One region of the Clostridium sp. LIBA-8841 genome, then DNA from elsewhere that is predicted to be linked to it. Evidence: riboswitches for the same ligand, from Rfam matches in the RefSeq annotation. Region 1 holds a riboswitch; each other region holds the start of a gene.
What was found. A riboswitch is a leader RNA that binds a small molecule or an ion and turns the genes downstream of it on or off. The one in region 1 is predicted to bind S-adenosylmethionine.
Positions count from the first base shown of each region.

Region 2: linked by a shared signal. The riboswitch ahead of AC2A4K_RS15260 (Na+/H+ antiporter NhaC family protein) and the one ahead of AC2A4K_RS16780 (O-acetylhomoserine aminocarboxypropyltransferase/cysteine synthase family protein) in region 1 are both predicted to bind S-adenosylmethionine.
Region 3: linked by a shared signal. The riboswitch ahead of metF (methylenetetrahydrofolate reductase [NAD(P)H]) and the one ahead of AC2A4K_RS16780 (O-acetylhomoserine aminocarboxypropyltransferase/cysteine synthase family protein) in region 1 are both predicted to bind S-adenosylmethionine.
Region 4: linked by a shared signal. The riboswitch ahead of metK (methionine adenosyltransferase) and the one ahead of AC2A4K_RS16780 (O-acetylhomoserine aminocarboxypropyltransferase/cysteine synthase family protein) in region 1 are both predicted to bind S-adenosylmethionine.

Region 1 covers NZ_CM173488.1:3,757,501-3,761,694, forward strand. Annotated here, with positions in the region: gene AC2A4K_RS16775 (homoserine O-acetyltransferase/O-succinyltransferase family protein) at 1-592, opposite strand, end outside; gene AC2A4K_RS16780 (O-acetylhomoserine aminocarboxypropyltransferase/cysteine synthase family protein) at 593-1,879, opposite strand; SAM riboswitch class I at 2,017-2,126, opposite strand; gene AC2A4K_RS16785 (staygreen family protein) at 2,218-3,000, opposite strand; gene AC2A4K_RS16790 (sugar O-acetyltransferase) at 3,133-3,726, shown strand; gene msrA (peptide-methionine (S)-S-oxide reductase MsrA) at 4,060-4,194, shown strand, end outside.
Region 2 covers NZ_CM173488.1:3,441,441-3,445,634, reverse strand. Annotated here, with positions in the region: gene AC2A4K_RS15290 (hypothetical protein) at 1-529, shown strand, start outside; tRNA gene AC2A4K_RS15285 (tRNA-Arg) at 631-707, shown strand; tRNA gene AC2A4K_RS15280 (tRNA-Gln) at 711-785, shown strand; tRNA gene AC2A4K_RS15275 (tRNA-Gly) at 856-929, shown strand; tRNA gene AC2A4K_RS15270 (tRNA-Lys) at 974-1,049, shown strand; gene AC2A4K_RS15265 (pyridoxamine kinase) at 1,184-2,026, shown strand; SAM riboswitch class I at 2,103-2,267, shown strand; gene AC2A4K_RS15260 (Na+/H+ antiporter NhaC family protein) at 2,369-3,682, shown strand; gene ispF (2-C-methyl-D-erythritol 2,4-cyclodiphosphate synthase) at 3,817-4,194, opposite strand, start outside.
Region 3 covers NZ_CM173488.1:2,382,526-2,386,719, reverse strand. Annotated here, with positions in the region: gene AC2A4K_RS10330 (alanine/glycine:cation symporter family protein) at 1-565, shown strand, start outside; gene AC2A4K_RS10325 (lysophospholipid acyltransferase family protein) at 610-1,338, opposite strand; SAM riboswitch class I at 1,498-1,610, shown strand; gene metF (methylenetetrahydrofolate reductase [NAD(P)H]) at 1,688-2,572, shown strand; gene AC2A4K_RS10315 (vitamin B12 dependent-methionine synthase activation domain-containing protein) at 2,595-3,266, shown strand; gene AC2A4K_RS10310 (homocysteine S-methyltransferase family protein) at 3,259-4,194, shown strand, end outside.
Region 4 covers NZ_CM173488.1:3,287,883-3,292,076, reverse strand. Annotated here, with positions in the region: gene AC2A4K_RS14465 (hypothetical protein) at 1-374, shown strand, start outside; tRNA gene AC2A4K_RS14460 (tRNA-Thr) at 538-613, shown strand; tRNA gene AC2A4K_RS14455 (tRNA-Tyr) at 619-704, shown strand; tRNA gene AC2A4K_RS14450 (tRNA-Val) at 709-784, shown strand; tRNA gene AC2A4K_RS14445 (tRNA-Thr) at 802-877, shown strand; tRNA gene AC2A4K_RS14440 (tRNA-Tyr) at 883-968, shown strand; tRNA gene AC2A4K_RS14435 (tRNA-Thr) at 999-1,074, shown strand; tRNA gene AC2A4K_RS14430 (tRNA-Tyr) at 1,080-1,165, shown strand; SAM riboswitch class I at 1,242-1,348, shown strand; gene metK (methionine adenosyltransferase) at 1,583-2,758, shown strand; gene nagA (N-acetylglucosamine-6-phosphate deacetylase) at 2,980-4,116, opposite strand.

The DNA of each region.
Region 1 (4,194 bases):
TTAAAACATCTTCCTTACTTAAAGTTGAATGTCTTGAATGTGGTGCCTTAAATCCATTTTCTATTCCCTGCAAAATATCTCCTTTTTTAAGTATTTCATGCGAAAAAACTCCGAAGACCTTATTATCTAAAACAACTTTTCTAATTCCATAAAAATAATTTAAAGCTGCCTGTGCTCCCCAGCAAATATATAGAGCTTTCTTCTCATATTTTCTTAAGTAATCAAAAATTTCAATTAGCTCTTTAATGTATGAAACCTCACTAAACTCCAACTTCTCCAAAGGAGCTCCAGTTATAATCATTCCATCTAATCTATCCTTAATCTCATTAAAAGTTCTATAATTTTTCTCTAAATACTCTTTAGAGGTATGTTTTGATTTATGTGATTCTAATCTTATAAAATCAATATCTAAATCTTCTCCACATTTATATAGGATATTTAATATATGAACCTCAGTTTCTCCTTTAATTGGCATTAAATTTAAAACACCTATTCTTTTCCTTTTCTTTTTGCACTCCTTCTGAGAGAATATCTCATTAAGTCCTAATATTTTTATCCCCTCAAGTTCCAATGATTTAAAAAATAAACCCATTTATTCATCACCTAATTTACTAAAAGCTTGTTCAAAATCTTTTATTATATCTTCTATTCCTTCTATTCCTACAGAAACCCTAATTAAATCTTCAGTTACTCCAGCTTTTATTAAATCCTCTGAAGAAAGTTGTCTGTGTGTTGTACTAGCTGGATGTAAAAGAGTAGTTCTAACATCTCCTAAGTGAACTACCAACTGAGCTAACTGTAAGTTATCTATAAACTTCTTAGCAGCCTCTCTTCCTCCTCTTATTCCAAAAGATAAAAGTCCAGAAGCACCCTTTGTAAAGTATTCTCTAGCTAGCTCATAATCTTTATGAGATTCTAAAAGAGGATAGTCAACCCAAGTTACATTTTCATTTTTTTCTAAAAATCTAGCTAATGTTAAAGCATTTGAACTATGTCTTTCCATTCTAAGATGTAATGTTTCTAAACCTATATTAGTTAGATAAGCATTAAATGGACTTGTTGTGCATCCTAAATCTCTAAGCAAAGTAACTCTAAGCTTAGTTATATAAGCTGCCTCCCCAAAAGTTTCAACATACTTAAGTCCATGATAACTTTCATCTGGTTCAACTAAACATGAAAACTTTCCATTATCCCAATTAAAGTTCCCTCCATCAACAATTATTCCGCCAAGAGCTAATGAATGACCATCTGAATACTTACTAGTTGAATGAACAACTATATTAGCTCCATGTTCTAGTGGATTAAATAAGTATGGTGTCGCAACTGTATTATCTACTATTAATGGAATTCCATTTGATTTGGCAACCTTAGAGAATTTTTTCATGTCTAAAATCCTTAAAGATGGATTTCCTAAGCTTTCCCCAATTATAAGCTTAGTATTATCCTTTATGCTTTCTTCTAACTCACCTTCACTACAATCTGGAGATACGAAGGTAGTATCTATTCCTAATTTCTTTAATGTTGTTCCTAAAAGATTAAATGTTCCTCCATAAACCGTTGATAAAACTACTATATGTTCTCCTGCCTTACAAATATTCAAAACTGCTAATAATACTGCAGATTGTCCAGATGATACTGATACTGCACCTACACCAACTTCTAAAGCTAAAAACTTCTCTTCTAAATTGCTAACTGTTGGATTACTTATTCTAGTGTATATATGTCCATCTTCTTTTAAATCAAAAAGATTAGCTACCTGATCACAACTTTCAAACTTATATGATGTACTTTGTACTAATGGCTGAGTCACTGGCTCACCTGATTTAGGATTAAATCCTCCTCTTATACATAATGTGTCCTTACTAAAATTTTTACTCATTTTAAAGCCCCCTCTTTTATTAGCTAGCAATCTTTTATTAATTAAATATCTCCAAAAATAAAAGCTATTCCTCAGTCCTTAAGACAAAGAAATAGCTCTAAATGCATAATAAAAAATCACGCAAATATCTCTACAATCTCTTATCTCTCAGGATTTCTCCTTGCAGGATTTAGCACAATTCTGATCTATGATGATCAGCTGTTGCTAGGCTTCATAGGGCCAGTCCCTCCACCGTTCTTAATAAAAGATATATACTAGTTTTTTTAATTTTAAAACAATTATAATGTATTAAAATTCCATTTACAATATTATTATAAAATTTAAACATTAAATTTTATTTATCTAGGATTTTTAACGCTTATAGTTGTAACTTTATTAGGTGTTACTAAGAATTCAATTATAAGATTATTATATACTGGTTGCATTTCACCAACTTTAACTCCAACATAAATTTTATAATTAAATTCACACTCATTATCTGTTCTACCCTTAATTAGCTCTAGAACTTGTACATCCTTTAAACAATAATACATGTCCTTTTTATATAACTTTACAACCTCTTCCTTGATATATGGATTTAAAAGAGTAACTATAAATTGATTTGTTAGAGGATCTTTATCATTAAAAATACTCTCTTCCATATAAGTCTCTTCCTTATTGTTAGTAGATTCCATTCTAACATTATAATCATTAATGGATCCATAATTTTCAATCTTATTAAACTCTTCATAAGCAGATATGAATCTTACTAGTATTCTACTATTTAATAATTCCTTATGATCTTCTAAGAATTTTCTATCACCATATCTTATTGCTGATAAAGCTAAAGGCAACTCTTTTCTAAAAATCATATTTCTCTTTGCAGCTTCGTCTCTACCTCCCATTCCATCAACATAAACATATACCTTTAAAATAAATCTATCATCTATTCTCTTCCAGTCACCAAAAACCTCATCTCTTTTCATTGAATTTATTTTATCATATGCGTATGTTAATGCTGTTGTTAGAAACAATTCTCCTGTTTCATCACTATGAACTAATGTGTACTTTCTCCCCTCTATTGGTTCTTCATCTTTAATTCCATTCCTAAATTCTAAATTTAACATCTTAGGATTAAACATTATCTAACACCTCAAAAAAATAATATTAGCTATTCACTATATGAATTTTTAACTATATTTATGCCTAAATGGTGAAAAATAACTAGTTTATTGCTAAAATGAACTTGAGAATATACTATGGAGGAATTATATATGATTATGACAGAAAAAGAAAAAATGTTAGCGGGATTACCTTATGATCCTCAAGATAAAGAGTTAACTAAAGGTAGACTTAGAGCAAGAATTTTATTTCAAAAGTTTAACAACTTAGATCTTCCTAATAATGAAGAAGATGCTGATGAAGTATTTAAAGAGAGAAGTAATATTTTAAAAGAGCTATTTGGTTCAACTGGTGAAAGTATATATATAGAACCTAACTTTAAATGTGATTATGGATACAACATATCAGTAGGAGATAATTTCTATGCAAATTTTGATTGTGTTATGCTTGATGTTTGTAAAATTACAATAGGAGAAAACTGTTTCATTGCACCTGGTGTTCATATCTACACAGCAACTCATCCAATAGATCCTATTGAAAGACTAAAATCTGAATTTGGTAAACCTGTAACAATAGGTGATAATGTTTGGATAGGAGGACATGCTACAATAAATCCAGGAGTTACTATAGGAAATAATGTTGTTATAGCATCTGGAGCAGTTGTGACTAAAGATGTCCCTAATAACGTAGTTGTAGGTGGAAATCCAGCTAAAATAATAAAAGAAATTGAGGTTAGCCAAGCTTAAATAAAATAGGTTTTATCAAAATAACTTATTAGAAGTTTTGATACAACCTTTTTCTATTTTAAACCAACTTTGTTTATAACACTTTCTACAGGGTCTTTAACATTCTTTTCATAAGAGGTTTGATTTTCTTTTAACTAAAACTACTTGGTAAAAAGAAAACTCAATAACAGTGCATACTATTAAAATAATTAAAAATAATAAAAAAATGAATATTAATATTATATTATCCTCATATTCATTAACTTAATTTATAATAACATTAACAGGTTTTTACACATTATATAACGGTTATTACTCCTAATTTCAACGAATATTTTATAGAGGTGATTTATTATGAAAAAGATTGTATTAGCAGGTGGTTGTTTTTGGGGTGTTGAAGAGTTCTTATCAAGAATTAATGGCGTGATAGATACAGAAGTTGGTTATGCCAATGGTCGTACGCAAAATCCAACCTATGAAGAAATATGT
Region 2 (4,194 bases), 320 kb from region 1:
TGGATTCCAAAATGTTTGGGTAATGGTACCTGATTTTAATAGCCTCATACAGTTTATACAATATGTCTTTATGCCAGAGGCTTATTATAAATGGGTTGAAGGAAAAAGAAAATTAGTAACACAAATTCCATCAAATGATGTAGAAAAAATTATCTCTATAGTAAAGAGTAAAGCAACAGAAGAAGATAGAGAGAAAATGAAAAATGATATTTTAGCATTAAGAAAGTTAAATGGATTTAATGCTGAAAATGGAATGAGAAAATTAAAAATATTCTGTAGTAGATTTAATAACAATTGGATTGGAGATAAAGATGAGTTTTTATACTTAAAAGTCTTCAATAATGCTGAAGAATTAGGTAAGTTTGTTGTTGAAACTAACTTACAAACTGATTGTGAAGATTGTTATGAAAAAACTATAGGAATGACTACAGAAGAATGGTATAGAGTTTGTAAAAATGCTGATAAAAATAAAGAGGATGGAGAAAAATTTAAAACTGTGTTATTTAAGTACTTGGAAGATATTGTTTAAAATTAAATTCGCTTAGTATTAATAAAAATATAAAATAAATTCAAAAAAATGTTGACAATTTTTAAATGATTATGTATAATAATTTTTGTTGATTCAAGTTTGTATCTTTAGCTCAGCTGGATAGAGCAACGGCCTTCTAAGCCGTGGGTCAGGGGTTCGAATCCCTTAAGGTACACCATGTTGGGATATCGCCAAGCGGTAAGGCAACGGACTTTGACTCCGTCATTCGCAGGTTCAAATCCTGCTATCCCAGCCATTTTTTTGAATAATAAATCAAAAAATACTTGACAACATGTTAATATTATGTTAACATATAAACATACCAAGCGGGTGTAGTTCAATGGTAGAACACCAGCCTTCCAAGCTGGATACCCGGGTTCGATTCCCGGTACCCGCTCCATTTTTTAAGGTTTTACTGTAAAATTCTCTTAAAAAATGCAATATGCACCATTAGCTCAGTTGGTAGAGCACCTGACTCTTAATCAGGGAGTCCAGGGTTCGAATCCCTGATGGTGCACCAAGCATCGCTTACTAAGGCGATGCTTTTTTTATTTTAAAATATATCGGTACATTTGATATAAGAAAAATTAATTAATATAATACTGTGTAATGAGAAATATATATTTTAGAGCGGATTTTTGAAGGGAGATAAAAATGAAATCTATGAATAAAATTGCTGCTATACATGATATTTCATGTTATGGAAGAGCAGCTTTAGCGACAATAATTCCTATATTATCTTCAATGGGTAATCAAGTATGTCCACTTCCAACTGCGGTTTTATCAACACATACAGATGGATTTGGAAAACCTGCAATTAGAGATTTAAGTGATTTTATATATGAAACTAAGGAGCATTGGAAAAAGCTTAACTTAGGTTTTCAATGTATTTATAGTGGATATTTAGCAGATCCTAATCAAGTTAAATTTGTAGAGGACTTTATAAAAGAATTTAAAGAAGAAGATACTTTAGTTGTTATAGATCCAGTTATGGCTGATAATGGTAAGCTATATGATGGCATGAGTGAAAAAATGATTGAAGAGATGAGAGTTTTGATTAAGAATGCTGATATAATAACTCCTAATATTACAGAAGCTACTTTACTTTTAGGAAAAGACTATAAAGAAAACTTAACTGAAGAGGAGATTAAGGAGTATTTAATTTCCTTGGGAAACTTAGGACCTAAAATAAGTATAATAACAAGTGTACCAAGTTCAAAGGGAAATGAATATATTGATACTGTGCTGTATGATAAACAGGAAAAGATGTTCTACAATTATTCTCATAAAAAAATAAATGCATTTTATTGTGGAACTGGAGATGCCTTTGCATCCTTGTTAATAGGATGGATACTAAGAGGCGAATGTGATGAAAAAGCTTTAGAAAAAGCATGCAACTTTATAGCAGAGGCAATAGAATATAGTGAAAAATTTGATTATCCACCTAATGAAGGAATATTGCTTGAAAGTTTGTTATATAAATTAGTAAGTAAATAAATTATTAAAAACAATATAAATTAAATTGACAAAGTAATTTTGGCGTGTTAGTATTAAAAAAAATAAAATTTAATAAATCTTATCAAGAGAGGTGGAGGGACTGGCCCTGTGAAACCCAGCAACCGGTAATTCTTTGCGGTTAAAACAATACTGATTTTAAAATAATAAAAGTCAGTAATAATTTCATGTGCAAAGATTTATAGCGGTGCTAAATCCTGCGGTAGAAACTGAGAGATAAGAAAGAGAATCTGTAAGAATAATAACTTCTATCCTGGGATAGAAGTTTTTTTATTTTGTAGGATAAATAAGATAGGTTTATTAAATAGATTAGGAGGAGAGAAAATGAAAGAAGGAAAGTTTTCAGCATTATTACCATTAATAATTTTTGTATCAATCTATTTAGGAACTTCAATAGTAATGAAAGATTTCTACTCGGTTTCTATTTTAGTTCCTGGGATAATAGCCGCATTAGTCGGAATATTTATGAACAGAAAAAGAGGGATTGAGAAGAACATAGAGATATTCTGTAAGGGAGCAGGAAATAGCAATATAATCTTAATGTGTTTAATTTTTATATTAGCAGGTGCTTTCGCAGAAGTGGCTAAAAACATGGGAGCAGTAGAATCAACAGTAAACTTAGGTTTAACAATATTACCTAAAAACATATTAATAGCAGGAATATTTATAATATCATCATTTATAGCTATATCATTAGGAACATCAATGGGAACAATAGCTGCCATAGTACCAATAGCTATGGGAATTGCAGAAAAAACTAATATAGCATTACCTCTTATAGTTGGGGCAGTAGTAGGTGGAGCTATGTTTGGAGACAACCTATCAATGATTTCTGATACAACAATAGCAGCAACAAAAACTCAAGGTTGTGAAATGAGAGATAAATTTAGAATAAACTTTAAGGTTATATTACCATCAGCTATTTTAGTAATTATATTATATACATTCTTAGGAAGTGGTTCTAATGCTTCTGTAGGACAATATGACTATAATTTAATAAAAGTTATTCCATACCTAGGAATTTTAATAGCAGCATTAATGGGGGGAAATGTAATTGCTATATTATCAGGTGGAATAATTTTAGCTGGAGGAATCGGATTCTTTACTGGGGCTATGGATTTAAAAGCATTCTTTGATTCTATATCAGCTGGAGTTGCTGGAATGAGTGAACTTATATTAATTTCAATAATAATTGGAGGAATTGTTGAGATTATAAAAGAAAATGGCGGTATAGATTATGTATTAAATTTAGTTACTAAAAGAATCAATGGCAAAAGAGGGGCTGAATTTGGTATTGGATTATTAGTAAGTTTAATTGATGCATGTACTGCAAATAACACAATTGCTATTGTTACAGTTGGACCTTTAGCAAAGGATATTTCAAATAAATATAATTTAGATTCAAAGAGAGTTGCAGGAATATTAGATATGTTTTCTTGTGCAGTTCAGGGAATAATCCCATATGGAGCACAGTTAATGTCAGCAGCAGCTTTAACAGGATTAAGTTCATTTGAAATAATGAAATTCTTATTTTATCCATATTTAATGGGAATAAGTGCAATAATATTTATAGCATTTTTCCAAAAGAAAGAGAATACTGAAACAAGTGAAGAATTAGATGTTGCAGTAACTCAATAAACTATAAAAAGCAATAAGCACTAAAAAGGGGATTTTAGATATCGGATTTAAAGAAATGTAGTATAAAGTTGGATTTTATAAGTTATAAAAAGAGTATATACCTTCCAATGTTAAGGAAGTTATATACTCTTTTTTTATTTCATTAAAAGACAGATACTTTGAGAAGAAATTCCTTTACCTGAGCCAGTAAAGCCAAGACCCTCTTCAGTTGTTGCTTTAACATTTATTTGGTCTAAATTTATATTTAACGCTTTTGCTATATTTTCTCTCATTGTAGGTATATGAGGAGCCATTTTAGGTTTCTGAGCTATTATTGTTGCATCTATATTGGATATTTTATAGTTATTTTTATATATAAGTTCACCAACGAATTCAAGAAGCCTTATGCTATCTGCCCCTTTATATTTAGGATCAGTATCTGGGAAATGCTTACCTATATCACCTAAAGCTGCAGCACCTAAAAGCGAATCCATTATTGCATGTAATAAAACATCAGCATCTGAGTGACCTAA
Region 3 (4,194 bases), 1.4 Mb from region 1:
CTCGAATGAAGCTGGCCTTGGAAGTGCTCCAATAGCAGCGGCTGCAGCTAGGACTAAGTCACCAGTTAAGCAAGGACTTATTTCTATGACTGGTACATTTTTTGATACAATTCTTATTTGTACAATGACAGGTATAGTTATAATTCTTACAGGTGCTTATACAGGAAATTTAGAAGGTGCCGCCCTTACAACGCAAGCTTTTGAAATGGGTCTTCCTATTAGTAATATAGGAACATATATAGTTAATATAGGACTTATATTCTTTGCTTTCACAACAATATTAGGATGGAATTATTACGGGGAAAGATGTGTTGAGTATTTATTTGGAATAAAAGCAATAAAACCATATAGAATATTATATATACTTCTTGTTGCTGCAGGATCATTCTTACCATTAACATTGATATTTATAATAGCTGATATTGTTAATGGATTAATGGCAATTCCAAACCTTATAGGTATTATTGGATTAAGAAAAGTAGTTATAGAAGAAACAGAAGAATTCTTTAAAGAAAAAGCTCTTAATAAGAAGAGTGTTGAATTAGAAGGAACTGTTTTAAATTGATATAAATAAAAAAATCCATGAGTAAATTTTACTCATGGATTTTTTTATCTTCCTTCATTAGGAAGTTTGCTTCTAACGATATTTTCAACTTTTTCAGGAAGCTCTGCAATTTCTTCCTTAGTAAGTTTATCAGTATAAACTGGTGGGTGAATATAAAGATTTACTTCACCAGGTTTTATAAAATAATGATTTCCTTCCATTATTTTATATGTTCCATCAATTGTAAAAGGCACTATAGGAACTTTTGATTTAGTAGCTAATTTAAAACTACCTGCTTTAAATTCTCCTAGTTTACTACAATGACTTCTTGTTCCTTCAGGAAAAACAACCATTGAATATCCTTCTTTTAATTGCTTAATTCCTTGTAAAATACCAGCCATGGCTTTTTTAGGATGATCTCTATCAATAAATATAGCTTTTGAAAGTAGTATCCAATCTTTTAGTATAGGCATTTTTTCAAGTTCTTTTTTTGCTATGAATCCTTTTGGTCTATCAATAGAATACATGACAACAGGAATGTCCATATTACTTTGATGGTTACCAACAAAAAGAACAGGTCCTTCAGGAATATTTTCTAAGCCTTCAACGTTAACTTTTATTCCGGCATCTTTAAGAAAAGTATGAGCTATCCTTCTACTACATTGATAGATATATTCATCTCTTTCTTCAAGCTTACCTTCCTCTTCCATTTTATTTATTTTTTTTATATCAGATAAGGATTTTATTAATGTCCAGGCATATCCTTTTCCATACCAATATATAGATCTAAACATATATTTCGCCCCTTTAATATTACTAGTACTAAGTAATATTATAACAGTTTTAAAAAAATATCAAATATGTAGTGTGTTTTACAAATTATAATAATAAAAAAAACTTATATATTTACTATTTTATTTTTATATACTATAATTTACCAAAACAGAATATTATTCTTATCAAGAGAGGTGGAGGGACTGGCCCTGTGAAGCCCAGCAACCTATAGTATAAATAAATTTTATTCTATAACGGTGCTAAATCCTGCAGGTTTACTGAAAGATAAGTTTTGAAGTTGAGAAAATTAGAGATTTTATGCCTAAAGGATTATTTCCTTTAGGCTTTTTTATTTTTAGGAGGGATTTTATGAATATTAAAGAATTATTTGATAAAAAAGAATTTGTGTTTTCATTTGAGGTTTTTCCTCCAAAGGAAAGTACTCCAATAGAAAATATATACAGAACTTTAGAAGAGATACAGGAATTAAAACCAGATTTTATAAGTGTGACTTATGGAGCAGGTGGAAATTTTGTAAGTAATAGAACAATAGAATTATCATCAATAATAAAAAATAAATACAATTTAGAAACTTTAGCACATTTAACTTGTATAGGAGCAGAAAAAAAAGATATAGAGAAAACTTTGAGCATATTAAAAAGTAAAGGAGTAGAGAATGTATTAGCTTTAAGAGGAGATAAAAGAGAAAATATTATATCGGAATATAATTCTTCCATAGATTTAATAAAACATATTGGAAAATATAAAGATATAAATATTGCAGGAGCTTGTTATCCAGAAATTCATCCAGAAGCCATTAACAAAGATAAGGATTTAGAATTTTTAAAAAGAAAAGTAGATGCTGGAGCTAATCACTTAATATCTCAATTATTTTTTGATAATGATATATTTTTTGATTTTCTAGAATCCTGTGAAAAGAAAGGAATAGATGTACCAATTCAGGCTGGAATAATGCCTGTAGTTAATAAAAAACAAATAGAGAGGATATTATCTCTTTGTAGGGCAACATTCCCTAAAAAATTTATGAAAATAGTAAATAAGTATGAGCATGATAAGGAAGCTTTAAGAGATGCTGGAATAGCATATGCAAATGAGCAAATAATAGATTTAATCTCTAGCGGGGTAAGAGGTGTGCATTTATATACAATGAATAATTCATATGTAGCAAAGAATATAGTAAGTGGAACTAAAAATATTATTAATTCAGTAAATAGAAAGGAAAAAATATCTTAAAAGGAGAAAGAATTATATAAATATGAAAATTACTAATATAGATAAAAAAGAAGTGCTTAGATATTTAGGTGTAAAAGGAAATGAAGAAGATTTTGAACTTATAGATAAATGCATCGAAGAATGCAAGGAAATAGCTGATTATAGAGTAACCTATAGAGAATATGGTTTAGAAGAGTATAAAGATAATTTAAAAATATTAGGAACTGAAAAAATTTTAAAGGGAGTATCTATAAAGAGACATTTAAAAGGGTGCTATAAGGTGATTTTACTAGGAGTTACCTTAGGATATGAGATAGAAAGGGCTATAAATAAGTATGAGAAGATAGATTTGTTAAAAGCTCTCGTATTAGATGCCTGTGCTACTGCTGCCATAGAGGAAGTCTGTGATGAAATTGAAGAGGCTATAAAGGAAAAGGTTGAAAGTAAAAATGAGTTTATAAGAGAAAGATTTAGTCCAGGGTATGGAGATTTTTCAATAGAATTTCAAAAGGATTTTTTAGAGTTAATAGATGGGCAAAAAGCAATAGGTTTAAATTTAACAGAGAGTAATATTTTAATACCTAGAAAATCAGTTACAGCAATAATAGGAATAAGTAAATGTAGAAATAATCAAGCTTCCATAAGAAGTTGTGATCAATGTAGTTTTTATACAAAGTGCAATTATAGGAAAGGCGGTAAGAGATGTTATGATTAAGATTTTTGATGGGGCTATGGGGACTATGCTTCAAAAGTTAGGATTGAAGCTTGGGGAGAATCCAGAAGTTTTTAATATATATAATGAAGATATTATATATGAAGTTCATAAAAGATATATAGAGGCAGGAGCAAACTTTATAACTACTAATACTTTTGGAGCAAATAGAAAAAAATTAAGAAATACAGATTTTAAAGTAGAAGAAATTATAACAAAAGCTTTAGAAATAGCAAAGAGAGCTAGAGAGGGAAATGAAGTGAAAATAGCCTTAGATATAGGTCCTATAGGAGAACTTTTAGAGCCTATGGGAACTCTAAGTTTTGATGAAGCTTATGATATATTTAAGGAACAGGTTATAGTTGGAGTAAAAAATGGAGCAGATATTATACTTATAGAGACAATGAGTGATTTATATGAAGCTAAGGCAGCTATTTTAGCAGCAAAAGAAAATTCTAACTTGCCTGTATTTTGTACTATGAGTTTTGAAAAAAATGAGAGAACTTTTACAGGATGTATTCCAGAGAGTATGGCTATGACATTAGAAGGATTAGGAGTTGATGCTTTAGGTGTTAATTGTTCTTTAGGACCTAGAGAAATGGAATCAATAATAAAAAGAATAGTAAAATCAACTAACAAGGATGTAATAGTACAGGCTAATGCAGGAATGCCTAGTATAGATGGAGATAGGACAAGTTATGAAGTTGATAAATATGAATTCGGTGAATATGGAGAAAAATTTGTTTCTCTAGGTGTTAATTATATTGGTGGATGTTGTGGGACAACTCCTGAATATATAGAGGAATTATCGAAAAGATTAAAAAAGAAAGAAAGTATAAAAAGAGATAAAGTTAGTCTAACAGGTGTATGTACGCCTTCACTTACTATAAGTGGAAGAGGAGTTTCTGTAATTGGAGAGAGAATAAATCCT
Region 4 (4,194 bases), 470 kb from region 1:
AAGAAAATGAAGATGAGATAGAAGAAAAAATCGGAGAGGCAGTAAAAGATATTGAGAAAAATAAAGATAATAATAATTTTGAAGTAAAGGATTCTTTGGAAGAAGAAAGCAAAGAGGTCTTTAGGATGGATAAATATTCAATTCCGAAAAAAATAGCAAAATCAGATAAGCTTAAATTGATGTCTATAGCTAAAAATTTATCTATATTAGATTATGGAATATTATTAGAGCATATTAAAAGAAGTGATGAGCTAGATGCTGCAGTTGATATATTTAGAATTTTAAAGGATAGATTAGAGGAGAATGAGTACAAGGAAATGAAAGATATATTGAGTCCATACATAAATATTGAGTTGATTGAAGAAAATATATAATTAAAAAAGAAGTAAACAAAAGATATATAGAGAAAATTCGAAATAACTTAACATAATTATCAAAAATGGGCTAAAATTGAGTTTGAAATAAAAAGCGTAACAATATATACTAAATCTTGTCGATTGGCGGTGAGTCAAACCGACAAAGAAAAATAATAAATATGCTGGTGTGGCTCAATTGGCAGAGCAGCTGACTTGTAATCAGCAGGTTATCGGTTCAAGTCCGATCATCAGCTCCATAAGTGGTGGAATTCCCGAGTGGCCAAAGGGGGCAGACTGTAAATCTGTTGTCGGACGACTTCGAAGGTTCGAATCCTTCTTCCACCACCAATAAGGTCGCATAGCTCAGCTGGGAGAGCACCTGCCTTACAAGCAGGGGGTCACAGGTTCGATCCCTGTTGCGACCACCATTAAAAATAATAAATATGCTGGTGTGGCTCAATTGGCAGAGCAGCTGACTTGTAATCAGCAGGTTATCAGTTCAAGTCTGATCATCAGCTCCATAAGTGGTGGAATTCCCGAGTGGCCAAAGGGGGCAGACTGTAAATCTGTTGTCGGACGACTTCGAAGGTTCGAATCCTTCTTCCACCACCATTTATTTAAAAGAAAACAAAATATTAATATGCTGGTGTGGCTCAATTGGCAGAGCAGCTGACTTGTAATCAGCAGGTTATCAGTTCAAGTCTGATCATCAGCTCCATATGTGGTGGAATTCCCGAGTGGCCAAAGGGGGCAGACTGTAAATCTGTTGTCGGACGACTTCGAAGGTTCGAATCCTTCTTCCACCACCAGCAAGAGACACTTGGAAATAGTGTCTCTTTGTTTAAAATAATATCTCAATAAAATAGAATATTTAGTATTTATATACTCTTATCCAGAGAGGTGGAGGGAAAAAGGCCCTATGAAACCCGGCAACCAGTGAGAAATCACCACGGTGCCAATTCCGGTAAAGAATTTTCTTTACAAGATGAGAGAAGATAAATTTAGTGTATAACTAGAATCTCTTCTTAAATCTTTTAAAGATTTAGAAGAGATTTTTTTGTTAATAAAATATATCTTAAAAGCGCGCATTAAGATATGTAATTTTTAAAATGAAAAAACTAAAGATATTATTTTATATAGTTGGAAAGAATAATTTAATAAATAATTAAAAAATGAAAGGGGTGAATCGGCTATCTTATTTAGCATAGTAAGATAGCATTATAGCCATGAGAAGATTATTTACATCAGAATCAGTTACTGAAGGACATCCAGATAAAATATGTGACCAAATTTCAGATGCAGTTTTAGACGCTATATTTGAAAAAGATCCAAATGCAAGAGTTGCTTGCGAAACAGCTGTTACTACAGGATTAGTAATGGTAATGGGAGAAATAACAACTAATTGTTATGTTGATATTCCTAAAATAGCTAGAGAAACTATCAAAAATATAGGTTATGATAGAGCTAAATATGGTTTTGACTGTGAAACTTGTTCAGTTATGACTACAATTGATGAGCAATCATCAGACATAGCTATGGGAGTTGATGAAGCTCTAGAATCAAGAGCAGGAGAAAAAATTGACATAGATGCAGTTGGAGCTGGAGATCAAGGAATGATGTTTGGTTTTGCTACTAATGAAACTGAAGAATTTATGCCAGCACCAATAGCTATGGCTCATAGATTATCAAGAAGATTAACAGAAGTAAGAAAGAACGGAACTTTACCTTATTTAAGACCAGACGGAAAAACACAAGTTACTGTTGAGTACGAAAATGATAAACCTGTTAGAATAGATGCTATAGTAATTTCAACACAACATGGTCCAGAAATATCTCAAGAGCAAATTCAAGCTGATTTAATGGAACATGTTATAAAAGCTGTTATACCAGCAGAATTATTAGATGAAAACACTAAATATTACATAAATCCAACAGGAAGATTTGTTATTGGTGGACCTCAAGGAGATTCAGGATTAACAGGAAGAAAAATTATAGTTGATACTTATGGTGGATATGGAAGACACGGTGGTGGTGCTTTCTCAGGAAAAGATCCAACTAAGGTTGATAGATCAGCTGCATATGCTGCTAGATGGGTAGCTAAAAACTTAGTAGCTGCAGGTATTGCAGATAAGTTAGAAGTTCAAGTTGCTTATGCTATCGGTGTTGCTAGACCAGTATCAATCATAGTAGATACTTTTGGAACTGGAAAAATATCAGATGAAGAAATAGTTAATATAATAAATAAGGTATTTGATTTAAGACCAGGTGCTATAATAAGAGACCTAGAATTAAGAAGACCTATATACAAACAAACAGCAGCTTATGGACACTTTGGAAGAACAGATTTAGATCTTCCATGGGAAAAGTTAGATAAAGTTGAAGAGATAAAAAAACATCTTTAAGATAAATAGAGTTAAAGTTCAGAAGTTTATATTCTTCTGAACTTTAACTTTTTTATGTTGATCTAAGCAGGAAGAGATAGCTTAAAATCAACCTTTACTTAAAACAGAGCCTAATATTATTTTGATTATTAAATTAATGTTTTATGAAGTTAGATGATAGTTAATATGGTTTATAAATAAAAAAATACTTTGGATTAATCCAAAGTATTTTTTTATTTATATTAAGCTTTATGAACTAGTTTTCCATTAACTATTACATATTTTATGTTTATATCTTCATCAAAGATAATTAAATCAGCATCATAGCCTTCTTTAATTAATCCTTTTCTATCTTCAACTTTACAATGTCTAGCCCCATTATAAGTAGCCATTTTTATAACTTCATAAAGTGGGTATTTTGTATTGTTAAATACATTTTTAACAGCTACATCTAAAGTTAAAACTGAACCAGCTAAAGAACCAGTTAATAATCTAGCAGCTCCATTTTTAACCTCAACATCTTGACCACCTAATGAGTATCTTCCATCTGGCATACAACAAGCCATCATAGCATCAGTTATTAATAAGACTTTATCTGGTGTTTTTTGGTTATAAGCTACTCTTAAGCTTGGGAATGAAATGTGAATACCATCAGAAATTGTTTCTGTAGTTATATCGCTATCAAACACAGCACCTACAACACCTGGTTCTCTATGAGTAAATGGAGTCATAGCATTGAAAAGGTGAGTAGAGTGAGAACAACCACATCTTATACCTTCCATAGCTTCTTCGTAAGTAGCTTTAGTGTGTCCCATTGAAACAACTATTCCTTTTTCGCTTAAGAATTTAGTAAGTTCTTTAGCCCCATCTACTTCTGGAGCAAGAGTTATTGAAACAACATCATCTTCAAAAGCTCCAACTAATTTATAGAAGTTTTCTTTTGATGGAGGTATTAAGAAATCAGGATTTTGAGCTCCTATAGCACTTGGACTTATGAAAGGTCCTTCAAGGTGAGCTCCTAAAACATTTGCTCCATCAGTTCCTTCAACTTTAGCTTGGTGTATAGCTCCCATTGATTTTAAAACATCTTCAGCAGCTACCGTCATTGTTGTTGGTGTGAATGAAGTAGTACCATGCTTAACTATTACTTTTGAAATTTCATTAATAGCTTCATAAGTACCATCCATAGTATCGTGTCCACCAGCTCCATGTATATGAACATCTATAAATCCAGGAGATACATAAAGTCCTTGTCCATCTAGTATTTCACAATTAGTTTCTTCTTTCGGGTTTATAGCTTTGATTTTTCCGTTTTCTACTAGTATATTTCCAGGTTCAATCCTATCTAAATATACTATATTACAATTTTTTATTAACATACGAATCACCTTCCTCATAATAATCTTAAGATTTAAATTTGACTAAGTCAACAAAATCAGCTTCATGATTTAAAATTA